Regions from separate parts of the Pseudarthrobacter sp. P1 genome, predicted to be linked through region 1. Evidence: predicted binding sites of a transcription regulator. Region 1 holds the regulator's gene; each other region holds the start of a gene.
The links. The regulator LexA, encoded in region 1, represses DNA repair genes until DNA is damaged. The targets are predictions, from matches to a motif close to TCGAACANNTGTTCGA.
Positions count from the first base shown of each region.

Region 2: ACQCSX_RS04085 (DUF222 domain-containing protein) is a predicted target of LexA. The motif match lies at 1,834-1,849, and genes of this name have one in related genera.
Region 3: ACQCSX_RS05610 (DUF6504 family protein) is a predicted target of LexA. The motif match lies at 2,090-2,105, and genes of this name have one in related genera.

Region 1 covers NZ_CP189584.1:4,359,709-4,363,636, forward strand. Annotated here, with positions in the region: gene ACQCSX_RS20335 (TetR/AcrR family transcriptional regulator) at 1-209, shown strand, start outside; gene ACQCSX_RS20340 (MFS transporter) at 306-1,499, shown strand; gene lexA (transcriptional repressor LexA) at 1,576-2,319, opposite strand; gene ACQCSX_RS20350 (LysM peptidoglycan-binding domain-containing protein) at 2,648-2,980, shown strand; gene ACQCSX_RS20355 (histidinol-phosphate transaminase) at 3,101-3,928, shown strand, end outside.
Region 2 covers NZ_CP189584.1:895,351-899,278, forward strand. Annotated here, with positions in the region: gene ACQCSX_RS04075 (HAD family hydrolase) at 1-141, opposite strand, end outside; gene ACQCSX_RS04080 (PAC2 family protein) at 288-1,175, shown strand; gene ACQCSX_RS04085 (DUF222 domain-containing protein) at 1,878-3,203, shown strand; gene ACQCSX_RS04090 (HNH endonuclease signature motif containing protein) at 3,200-3,469, shown strand; gene ACQCSX_RS04095 (hypothetical protein) at 3,494-3,664, shown strand.
Region 3 covers NZ_CP189584.1:1,186,632-1,190,559, reverse strand. Annotated here, with positions in the region: gene ACQCSX_RS05630 (mycoredoxin) at 1-45, opposite strand, end outside; gene ACQCSX_RS05625 (SOS response-associated peptidase) at 164-919, shown strand; gene ACQCSX_RS05620 (VOC family protein) at 957-1,379, opposite strand; gene ACQCSX_RS05615 (GNAT family N-acetyltransferase) at 1,402-1,914, opposite strand; gene ACQCSX_RS05610 (DUF6504 family protein) at 2,209-2,547, shown strand; gene ACQCSX_RS05605 (DNA polymerase III subunit alpha) at 2,540-3,928, shown strand, end outside.

The DNA.
Region 1 (3,928 bases):
AGCCGGCGTTCCGCCAGATCACCCGGGATTGGATGGCACGGAGCAGGCACGCCCTGGGCCGCCACTTCGACCCTGCCACGTGCCGGATGCTCGATGCCCTGATCGAGGGGCTCTTTCTCCATGCCGCCCTCGACACCGAACCGCACGACCGTGCCAGCACGGTGGAGGCGGTTGCCCGCATCACCACCCCGACCGGGGCCCGGCTGTAGTTCCAAGTACACAGCGGCGCACCGGCCCGGCTGGCTGCCGGACCTTCCCGGCCCGGCCTCCACCTCCCTACGACTCTTTGTGGAAGTTGCACCACTATGACCATTACCGTGGACACCCACGTTCGGGCCGCATCCGTGGCCACCTTCCTGGTCTTCGGACTGAACGGCCTCGTGTTTGCCAGCTGGGCAGCGCGCATCCCTGCCGTCACGCAGACCCTGGGCCTAAGCTCCGGACAGATGGGCACCCTCCTGCTCTGCATCGCTGTCGGCTCCCTGCTGGCACTGCCCTCCGCCGGCGCGGTGGTCGGGCGGATCGGTGCGGCGAACACCATCCGCACCGGCGGGCTGCTCGCGGCCACGGCGTGCGCGGGCATCGCTCTGTCGCTGATGGCCGGCTCCGTGCCCGCCACCGCCGCGGCGTTGTTCTTCTTCGGCATCGGGATCGGGCTGTGGGATGTGGCGCAGAACATCGAGGGCGCCGGCGTCGAGCACCGGCTCGGGCGCACCATCATGCCCCAGTTCCACGCGGCCTTCAGCGGCGGCGCCTTCGTCGGCGCCCTGATCGGGGCGGGTCTGTCCACCCTGGGCGTCGGGCTGCCGGAGCATCTCCTGGTGGTTGCCGTGGTGGTGGTCGCCCTGACCTTGACCGCGCCGCGCTGGTTCCTGCCCCGCGTGCCGGTAGCCGTGCCGGATGCGGCCGGCGCCGGCCAGCCGCGGGCCAAGGGGTCTTCCGCCTGGCGCGACGGACGCACCCTGCTCATCGGCGTCGTGGTGCTCGGTGCCACGCTCACCGAGGGCGCGGGCAACGACTGGATCGCCAAGGCCGCCGTGGATGGCTTGGGGGCCACGGAGTCCGCCGGGGCGCTGCTCTTTGCCCTGTTCGTGGCGGCAATGACCTTGATGCGCTTCCTCGGCGGCCGTGCCATTGACAGGTTCGGCCGCGTGGCGGTGCTGCGGGCCAGCATGGCGGCAGCGGCGGTGGGCCTGGTGCTGTTCGTCCTTGCCGGCAACCTTGTCCTGGCCGGGGTGGGGGCCGCGCTGTGGGGAATGGGGGCCGCGCTGGCCTTCCCCATGGGCATGTCCGCCGCTGCCGATGATCCCCGGCACGCCGCAGCCAGGGTGTCGGTGGTCTCCACCATCGGCTATGTCGCGTTCCTCGCCGGCCCGCCGCTGCTGGGCTACCTCGGCGACCACGTCGGCATCAACCTGGCCCTGCTGGCCATCGGGGCGCCGATCCTGCTGGCTCTGTGGCTCGCCGGCGCCGCCAAGCCCCTGCGCGCGGTGCGGTAGGCCCTGCCGGTGCAGACGCAGAACCCCTGCGGCCGGTGCGGCCGCAGGGCTTCTGCGTTGTGGGCTGGGTCTTTTGCTAGATGCTGCGCAGGACGGAGACCACTTTGCCCATGACGGTGGCGTGGTCGCCCAGGATGGGCTCGTAGCGGGTGTTCTGCGGCAGCAGCCAGGTGTGGCCGTCGCGCTGCCGGAAGGTCTTCACCGTGGCCTCGTCGTCGAGCAGGGCGGCCACGATGTCGCCGTTGAGGGCGTTGCTTTGCCGGCGCACCACCACCCAGTCGCCGTCGCAGATGGCGGCGTCGATCATGGAGTCGCCGGAGACCTTGAGCATGAAGAGCTCACCGTGGCCCACCAGGGAGCGCGGCAGCGGCATGACGTCCTCGATGACCTGGTCGGCCAGGATGGGTCCGCCGGCGGCGATCCGGCCGACGAGCGGAACCAATGCCGTGTCCGAGGCGCTGCTGAGTTCGGCCATGTTCAGCCCGTTGGCCCCGCGCAGCTCGGTGGGGGCCGGAACGCCCTCGATCCGCGGCTGGCCGTAGTCCAGCGTCAACGGGATGAGCACCTCCATGGCGCGCGGACGCTTGGGGTCCCGGCGCAGGTAGCCCATCTTTTCCAGCTGGCTGAGCTGGTGGGTGACGCTGGAGAGGCTGGCGAGGCCAACGACGTCGCCGATCTCGCGCATGGACGGCGGGTAGCCCTTGTCCGAGATGGAGCGCTGGATGCACTCGAGGATCTTCTTCTGCCGCACTGTCAGGCCCTTGAGGCCGTGCCGGCTGGCGGGATTCCCGCTGTGGAGGATGAATTCCGGAGACGGCATGGTGCTGTCCTTCCCGCGACGGCGTCGGTACTGGTGGGTGGCCGGTGCGGCCACCCACTGGGTGTGGGGGAGTTCGTGTCGGTGGCGCCTGCTTGACTACTGCTTGGTTCGACTACTACCGATCCGGTAAATCCCTTGCCTTAACGGTAGGACAGCTCCGGTAGTTTTTCAAACATTTGTTCTAGCGAGTCTTGGCAAGCTTCGTCCATTAGTGCTAAAAATGGTCAAGACGCATTCGAATACATGTTCGAATCTGTTTCACCGCTCTCGGCCCGGTTGTTTCGAACGGCCCAGGGCGCACGTCTGCCGAAGTGAAAGGTTTAATGCCATGAGCTCCACGAACGAACTTCCCCCGCTCCGCTTGACCCGCCGGGGCCGCCTGGTCCTGATCTGGATGCCGCTGGCCCTGGTGGCCATCGCCCTGGTGGCCCTGGCCGCCGTCTTCACCACCCCCGCCAAGGCCGCCACGGTGGGCGGCCCGGCGCCGGACTACACCAGCACGGTGACTGTGCTGTCCGGCCAGACGCTGTGGTCCATCGCCATGGCGGCGGATTCCTCCCGCGACACCCGCGACGTGGTGTCGGACATTGTCGAACTGAACGATCTCGCCAGCTCCGTGGTCCAGCCGGGCCAGCGCCTGTTCGTCCCCAAGGCTGCCTGACCTTCCTGGCAGGTTCCGCAGGATGCCGCTCCAGGCCCGGCGCGGCCGGCGGAGGCGGTAACAGAGGGTCACGGAGCCCCGTGGTTCGCCCCCTGTGCCCGTGGCACTTAAAGTGGAAGGGTGAACCAGCTAGAACGCCTGAACCAGTTGCCCCTTCGAGACGATCTCCGGGGGCAGCATCCGTACGGCGCCCCCCAGCTGGATGTGCCCATCCTGCTGAATGTGAACGAGAACACGCACGGCGTTCCGGCCGATGCCCGCGAGGCCATCCTGAAGGCCGTCGCCGAGCAGCTCGAGGGCCTCAACCGCTACCCGGACCGTGAATTCACCGAACTGCGCACCGCGCTGGCCGCCTATCTGGGCCACGGCCTGACCCTGGACAACCTGTGGGCCGCCAATGGTTCCAACGAGGTCCTCCAGCAGCTGTTGCAGGCCTTTGGCGGCCCCGGCCGCACGGCGATGGGCTTCCCTCCCACCTACTCGATGTACCCGCTGCTGGCCAGCGGAACCGGCACGGCGTATGCCGCGGGCCGGCGCAAGGATGATTTCTCCCTCACCGCCGAGGACGCCGCCGCACAGGTGCGCGCCGCTGCGCCGAACATCGTGTTCCTCTGCTCGCCCAACAACCCCACCGGAACGGCCCTGGGGCTGGACGTCGTGGAGGCAGTCTACGAGGCGGGCGAGGCCAGCCAGGCCATCATCATTGTGGACGAGGCCTATGCCGAGTTCGCCCACGACGGCACGCCCAGCGCGCTGAGCCTGCTGCCGGGCCGCCCGCGCCTGGTGGTGTCCCGGACCATGAGCAAGGCCTTTGCCCTGGCCGGCGCCCGCCTGGGCTACCTGGCCGCCGCCCCGGAGGTCACCGACGCCCTGCGCCTGGTCCGCCTGCCCTACCACCTCTCCGCGATCACCCAGGCCACCGCCGTCGCCGCGCTGCGCAACTCCGAT
Region 2 (3,928 bases), 1.0 Mb from region 1:
GTCCCACAGGGCGGCCTTCAAGGTGCCGGGCGCATCCGTCCCGGCGGCGCCGTCGTCGTCCGTTTCGGCCGGCGAACCGTCCAACACGGCGGTGGCCGCACTGGGGGCGGTCTGGTCCTGGGGCGCGTCGGCACAATGCATAGGCCCAGTCTACGTGGCCCGGCTGGGCCATTCTCCACCTGCTGCGGCGCCCCGAAGGGCCCATTGCCGCGCTTGCGGAGGTTCAAGCCACGCCGGAGCCACAGAGGATATCCGCGTGGGTCCACTCGTCGTAGGGTGGAGAGGTGATGAGCAACGATCCAGCTGAGCAGAGCCCGGCACCACGGCTGATTGAGCCAGTGGCCGGACACGCACGCGCCACCGTCATGCTGGCCGCCTTCGAGGGCTGGAACGACGCCGGCGAGGCTGCCAGCGACGCCCTGAAGTACCTGCACCGGCTGTGGGACGCCAAGAAGCTGGCCACCATCGACCCCGACGAGTACTACGACTTCCAGTTCACCCGGCCCTCGGTGCGGCGCACCGCCGACGGCGGACGCCGGATCAAATGGCCCGCCACCAAGATCGCCAAGGCTTCCATCCCCGGCACGGCCATCGATGTCATCTTTGTGCACGGCATCGAACCGTCCTACAAATGGCGCGCCTACACGGCCGAGCTCCTGGCCCACGCCGCGGCATTGAATGTGAACTATGTCGTGCTCGTGGGGGCGCTGCTGGCCGACGTCCCGCACAGCCGGCCCATCCCCGTCACCACCACCAGCGAGGACGACGAAGTTCGCGAACGGCTGAATCTGGAAGCATCCCAGTACGAGGGGCCGATCGGCATCGTTGGGGTGCTCGGCGAATTGGCCATGCTGGCCGGCCTGCCCACCGTCTCGCTCTGGGCGGCGGTGCCGCACTATGTCGCGCAGGCGCCCTCGCCCAAGGCCCAGCTGGCACTGCTGCACCAGATCGAGGACCTGTTCCAGGTGCCGCTGAACACGGACGAGCTGGCCGAGGACGCCCAGGCGTGGGAACGCGGCGTGGACGAACTTGCCACCGAGGATGCCGAAATCGGCGCGTACGTCCACCAACTGGAGGAGGCCAAGGACACCGCAGACCTGCCCGAGGCAACCGGCGAGTCCATCGCCCGCGAGTTCGAGCGCTACCTCAAGCGCCGGGGTAAGGACCTCCCCTAGCTGCACCGATAGGCCACGGACCGTCTGGTGATCGACCCAGACCGGCCGCGGTGGTCGAGGCTGCCGAAACCCGGCGCGCTGGTCGAGCGAAGCCGAGACCCGGCGCGGCGCTGCGGTCGAACTCCCGGACCGGTGATCGACCGAGGCCGCCCGCGGCCGCGCGGAGATCCGGCCGCTCCCTCGGCTCGCACGCCCGCCGCGGGTCCCTCGCGGCCGTGGGCCCAGACCGGCCGCAGCCGGGTCGAGGCCCAGATGCCCCAAACGGCGGCGCCCAAACCCCGCTGGTCGAGCCTGTCGAGACCCGGTGCGCCGGCAGTAGGCTGTGCCGCATGGACAATCGTGGACGGCCCGGACGGTTCGGGGCGTGGCTAGTGCGCGCCGTCGTTCCCGCGGCGGCCCTGGCGCTGGTGGTGCTCGGCATCGGGATCACGCTGGTGTCCGGGCGGCAGGCCGGCTTCGGCTGGTTTGCCTATGCGCCCCTGCCGGACGAGGTGATCTTGCCGGGCGGTCTGGTGTTCCTCTCCGGGCCGGCCCAGCTGGGGCCGGCCGTGGCGGGCCTCGGGCTGGTGGTGCTGGCGTTTTGGTCCGGCTACCGGACGGCCCGCCGGCGGTGGTTTCCTGCACAGGGGGTGCCGGGGACGACCTTGTCCCCTTTTAATCGAAACCATGTTCGACCCATGTCCAGTTCACTAGAATTAGTGCATGGGCATCACGGCGTTTTCCCCCGCCCGGGAGGGGCAGGCACCGGGCGGGCATCTGCGCCGGATCATCACACTTGCCCACGCCGCGGCCGCGCAGACCTCCGGCGAAGCCAATGCGTCCGGCACCGATGGCGCCAAGCCCGGTGCCGGCTGCGGGCCGGACCCGCTCGCCCTGGCCGCCCTGCCCGATTTGGAGCTGGCCGTCCTGGCCGGCCAGCTGGAAACCCTCTCCCGGCACCTGGACGCGCTCAAGGTCCGCTGCGCCGGCGAGCTCGCCGTCCGCACCCTCGCCGGCCGGTACCGGGACACCGGGGCCGCGACCCCGGTGGCAATGCTCCGGGACGCCCTGGCCATCTCCGGGGCCGAGGCGGCCAGGCGGCTCGCCCTGGCCGCGGCGTTCCTGCCCGCCGTCGATCCGATCAGCCAAACCGTGGCCCCGCCGAAGCAGCCGGTGCTGGCCGCCGCGTTCCTGGCCGGGAACTGTTCGCTGGAGAACGCGCTGGTGGCTTCCCGGGCCGTGGCCGAGGCCTCCCGCCTGGCCGCCGGCGGACGGATCGGCGCCGCGGAGGTGGACGCGGTCGAGGCGTCGCTGGCCACCACCGCCGCCACGGAGTCCCCGGACTTCCTGGCCCGGGGCGCCCGGCGCATCCTGGCCCACCTGGACCCGGACGGGCAGGAACCCACCGAGGCCGAACTGCTGGCCAAGGAGGGCATCCACTTCGGGGCGCCGCGGCGCGGCATGGTCCGTTTCGACGGGCACCTGACCCAGCTGTCGTATGAGGAGCTGATGGCCGTGATGGGCACCGGCACCAACCCGCGCGGCACCGCCGGGATCCTGGCCGGCGGAGCCTTCGACGCCGTGGCCGTGCCCGGGCAGGGCGCGCCGCCGGCCTGGGCCACCGGCACCGGTGCCGCATCCGCAGCCTCTGCCGCCGGGGACGATGGCGCCGGAGGCCCGCCACAGGGCGCCTCGGACGCTTCGGACGGCATGGCCGGGGCCGGAACCGGGCCCGGCGGCGGGGACGGCAGCGGCCGGAGCCACCGGCGCGGACGGGTTCCGTGGGGAGGGGACCCCCGGTGCTGGCGATGCGGACGGGGATGCCGAGGCTGTGCTGGAATCCGCCGACCCGGCCGGCGTCGACCCGCACGTGGCCCGGAAACTGCTGGCCGGGCAGCGGCCCCGGCCCCAGCTGCTGCTGCACGCCCTGCTGGACTGCGTCCGCCTCGCCACCCGCACCGGCACCCTGGCCGACAACGGGGGCCTGCGCCCGCACCGACACCCTCCCGGACAACGGGGGCCTGCGCCCGCAACTGTTCATCACCGTGACCCTGGCCGAGCTCGCCGCCGGTCCCGGCAGCGCCGCCGTCCCGCACAGCGGCCCGATCCCGGCCGCCGCGATCCGCACGGCGGCCTGCGACGCCGGGATCATCCCGGCCGTGCTCGGCGCGGAGGGCGAGATCCTGGACGTGGGCCGGTCCCAGCGCCTCGTCCCGCCCCACATCCGCAGGGCGCTGCTCATCCGGGACCGGGGCTGCGCGTTCCCGGGCTGCGACCGGCCCCCGCAGTGGACCGACGCGCACCACATCGTCTAGCGGTCCCAAGGCGGGGACACCTCGGTGGAGAACTGCGTGCTGCTGTGTTCCTACCACCACCACCTCATCCACCACACCGGCTGGGAGGTCGAGTCCGTGCACGGCATCCCCTGGTTCACCCCGCCCCCATCCATCGACCCGCTCCGCCGGCCCCTGCGCAACGGGTACCACCACGCCGGGGAACCGCCGGGATGACGGACACCGCCGCCCCCGGGTGCGGGAGGCCCCGGCGTCGCCCGGCCACCGGGCCCTACCGGCCGGCCAGGGGCCGCCCGCAGCCCGATCTCCCCACGGCCGCGCGCGGCCTTGGGCCTCCGGCCGCGAGGGCCCAGCGGCGAGCTGGCGGGCCGGGTGAGCGGCCGGGGACGATCACCAGACATCGCGGTTCGACCGTGCAACTGCAGCACCCGGGGCTCGGCAGGCGGGGGCCTGGCCGGGCCAGCGCGGCACCAGATCTCC
Region 3 (3,928 bases), 1.3 Mb from region 1:
GGTTGAAAACATGGTGATGCTGCCGGCCTCGGGGGTGAAGTTCACGGGTGCTCCTTTGGTTCAGGACGTGCGCCATGGTGCGCGCGCCCTCTGAAGTGGTTCCTTTGGCACAACGCTACCGAATGCGGTGGATATTCCGCGCCGCGGCCGTAATGTGGAGAGCATGTGCGGACGATACGTAATGGCGCGGGCAGTGGGAGACCTGGTGGCGGAGCTGGAGGCGGAGGCCGACGCGGCCCTGGAACTGCGCCAATCGTGGAACGTTGCCCCCACCACTGATGTGCCCATCGTGCTGGAACGGCTCATCGAGGGGCAGGTGCACCGGCAGCTCCATGTGGCCAAATGGGGGCTGGTGCCCGGCTGGGCCAAGGACCCGTCCGTGGCCGTGCGGGCCTTCAACGCCCGCAGCGAGACGGTGGCGGAGAAGCCCACCTTCCGGGCCGCGTTGAAGGCCCGCCGCTGCGCCGTGCCGGTGGAGGGCTATTACGAATGGAAAAAGTCCCCGGACGGCAAGACCAAGCAACCGTACTTTGTGCACAGCACCGATGGCTCGCTGACCACCTTTGCCGGGCTCTACGAGTGGTGGAAGGACCCGGCCCAGCCCGAGGGCAGTCCAGAGGCGTGGCTGCTCTCCTGCACCATCATCACCAAGGCCGCCCCCGCCGCCGACAGCTCCGACCCCGTCCTGGCCGAGCTGGCCGGGCTGCATGACAGGCTGCCGGTGCCCATGGATGCCGGCGCGCTCGCGGCCTGGCTTGATCCGCAGGCCGGTGACCCCCAGGCCCTGCTGGCGATGGTGCTGGCCGGGGCCGACGGCGTGGCGTCAGGGTGGCGGCTGGACCCGGTGGGTGCCGCGGTGGGCAACGTCCGCAACGACTCCCCGCTCCTGGTGGCGCCGATCGAGGATCCGCTGCTCTGATCCGCTGCGCCAAGGCCTTCCCGGAAGGCCGGCGGGGTCAGACGGTGACGGTGCCGTCGTCGTCGACCGTCCAGGTGGGGTTGTAGGCGAGCTCCCAGCGGAAGCCGTCCGGATCGGCAAAATAGGCGACATAGCCGCCCCACTCCTTTGACCTGCCGGGGGCCACGACGACGGCGCCTGCCGCGGCCGCCTGCGCCAGCGCCCCGTCCACCGCGGCGGGCGAGGGGAGATTCTGGCTCAGCGTGACGGCGGGCACGCCGCCGTCGGGATCCACGCCGGCATCGGCGGCCATGGCGGCCCGGTCCCAGAGTGAAAGCATCAGGCCGTGGTTGACCTGGAGAAAGATGACCTCGCCGGGCGCCTCCATGTGGACCGGCCAGCCCAGCCCGTCGACGTAGAAGCGCCGGGCGGCGGCAATGTCCCGCACGCCCAGGGAGATGAAGGAAACGGCCGGTTCCATGCTGGCGTTCCTCTTCCTCTTCCTAGTCGTCGTCCGCGGACCATTCCTTGGCCCAGCGGTGGAAGTCCAGGGAGAGGTAGAGGGCGATTGCGGCGGCGTTGTTACTGTCCACCCGCAGGGCCACCTGCTCGTGGCCCAGATTGAACAGGGTGTCCATGGTGGCCAGGACCAGATCCTCGGCCAGGCCGCGGCGGCGGAACTCGCGGTCGGTGAAAAGTTCAAAAATGAAGGGGCTGTCGGGCGTGTCGTCGCCGATGGCCCGTTCCACCACCAGGACCGCGGCAATGATCGTGCCGGTCTCATCCAGTGCGACGTGGGAGGCCTTGGGCATGAACTTTCCGTACTTGCCGGCCAGGGATGCGCTCATGTCGGCGATGGCGGCCTCGAGGGAGTCGCTGGCCTGGCCGGGGTCATAGGCGGTGAAGTACAGCTCGCCAATGCGGGTGATGTCGCCCTCTTCCACAGTGCGGGAGGCTGTCTTGAGCTCACGCTCCAGGGGAGCGGTCCGGGCAATAAGGGTGACCATGTCAGTCATGGAGCGCTCCTTTAGCTGTTGGTGGTGCAGTGGCGCAGCGTCATCGATGCCTTACGGCAATGCTAATGGGCAAACGGGCCCCCAGCTATGGCTTTCCGCGTTCCGCTGGGCCCCGCAGCACCCGGGATCGGCTCCGTTGCCGACGGCGCCCGGGGGAGCGTACAGTGGGGCCTGTTCGAATATATGTTCGAATGGTCGAAAAGGGCATTTGGCGGCCTGGACGGCCGGTGGTTCCGGCCTGCAATGGCGTGGTTGAGATAGCAGTGGATGGGTCCGCGGCGGGAAGGGGCGGGCATGGGCATCTTCAGCGAATCCGTGGAGGCGGTGCTCTCCACCGAGGGCCTGCCCCTCCGCCTGAGCTGGCAAGGGAACAGCTATGTGCTCGGTGCGGACCCCGTCCGCTGGTACGAGCGCCGCTCCTGGTGGGCGCAGGAGCAGCGCGCCCCGCTGGGCCACGGACCGGGCCTGGTGGACCACGAAATCTGGCGGGTGCAGGCGCGGCTGGACGGGGCGGGGGAGCTCTACACCTTTGACCTCTCCCGGCATGTGGCCAGCGGGCGGTGGCGGATGATCCGCATCCACGACGCCCTGCGCGCCCCCACGCAGAAGCAGAAGGAGGAGGAGCGTGCCTAGCTTCACCCATCTGCATGTGGCCACCGCCTTCAGCGCCCACTATGGCGTCTCCTGGCCGGACGAGCTTGTCCAGGCCGCCGTGGCGGGAGGCGCCGATGCCCTCGCCTGCACCGACCGCGACGGCCTCTACGGCACTGTCAAACACGTCAAGGCCGCCATGGCGGCCCGGATCGACCCCCTCGTGGGCGTTGACCTCGCCGTCCTTGAACCCAGCCCCGAACCCGCAGGGATTCCCAGCGGGCCCTCCCGGCTGCGGCCAACCGGCCGCGTGGTGGTGCTGGCCCACGGCAGCGCGGCCGGCTACCGCGCCCTGTGCCGGCTGGTCTCCGACGCCCACGCCCACCCCAAGGCCCCCGTGGGGGTCAGCCTCGAGCAGCTGGCCGCCCGCGCCGTCGACCCCTCCACCCTGGCACCGGTCCTGACCGTTCTGGTGGGCCCCGCCTCCGACGTCGGGCGCTCCATGGGCGGGCGCAAATACCTGCTGCCCCGGCGCAACTTTGCCCGCTGGCACCGGCTGATGCCCGCCGGAACGCTGGTGGCGGAGATCGTCTCGCATCTGAGCGCCCCGGGCACGCCACTCAGCACCGCCCACGCCGTGCGGATGCTCCGTCTGGCGGATGAGTTCGGCGTGCCCGCCGTGCTCAGCAACGCCGTGCGCTACTGCACCGAGGACGGGGCGGCGACGGCTGATGTGCTGGACTCCGCCCGTGCACTGAGCCCCCTCACCGCGCTCGCCGGTCCGGCGGACGGACTCCAGCCCACCGGGCAGGGCTGGCTGAAGAGCGCCGCCCAGATGGAATCGATGGCCAGGGAGATCATGCACGCCGCGGGGTACGGCACCGCGGGGACGGTCCAGCTGCTGGCCAACACCGCAGCGCTGGCGGACCGTTGCCGGCTGGACCCCATCACGGACATGGGCTGGAAGAACCCCACCGTCCCGGAGGCCGTCGTACTGGGGATCGGCGGGGACCCGGACAGGGAACTGAGGCAGCGCTGCCAGGCCGGGATCGGACGCCGGTTCCCCCAGGCCACGGACCACACCGACAGAAGGGTCCGCGAGCGCCTGGACATGGAGCTGTCCACCATTGCGGACCTGGGCTTCTCCGCCTACTTCCTCACCGTGGCGGAGGTCTCCAGCATGATCCACGGCATGGGGGTGCGCGGGGCCGCCCGCGGATCCGGCGCCTCCAGCCTGGTCAACTACCTGCTGGACATCAGCCAGGTGGACCCGCTGCGCCACGACCTGATCTTCGAACGCTTCCTTTCCAGGGACCGCTCCACCCTGCCGGACATCGACATCGACGTCGAGAGCGCCCAACGCCACGCCGTCTACCACCGCATCTTCGAACGCTTCGGCCCCGGGCGGGTCACGCTGATGAGC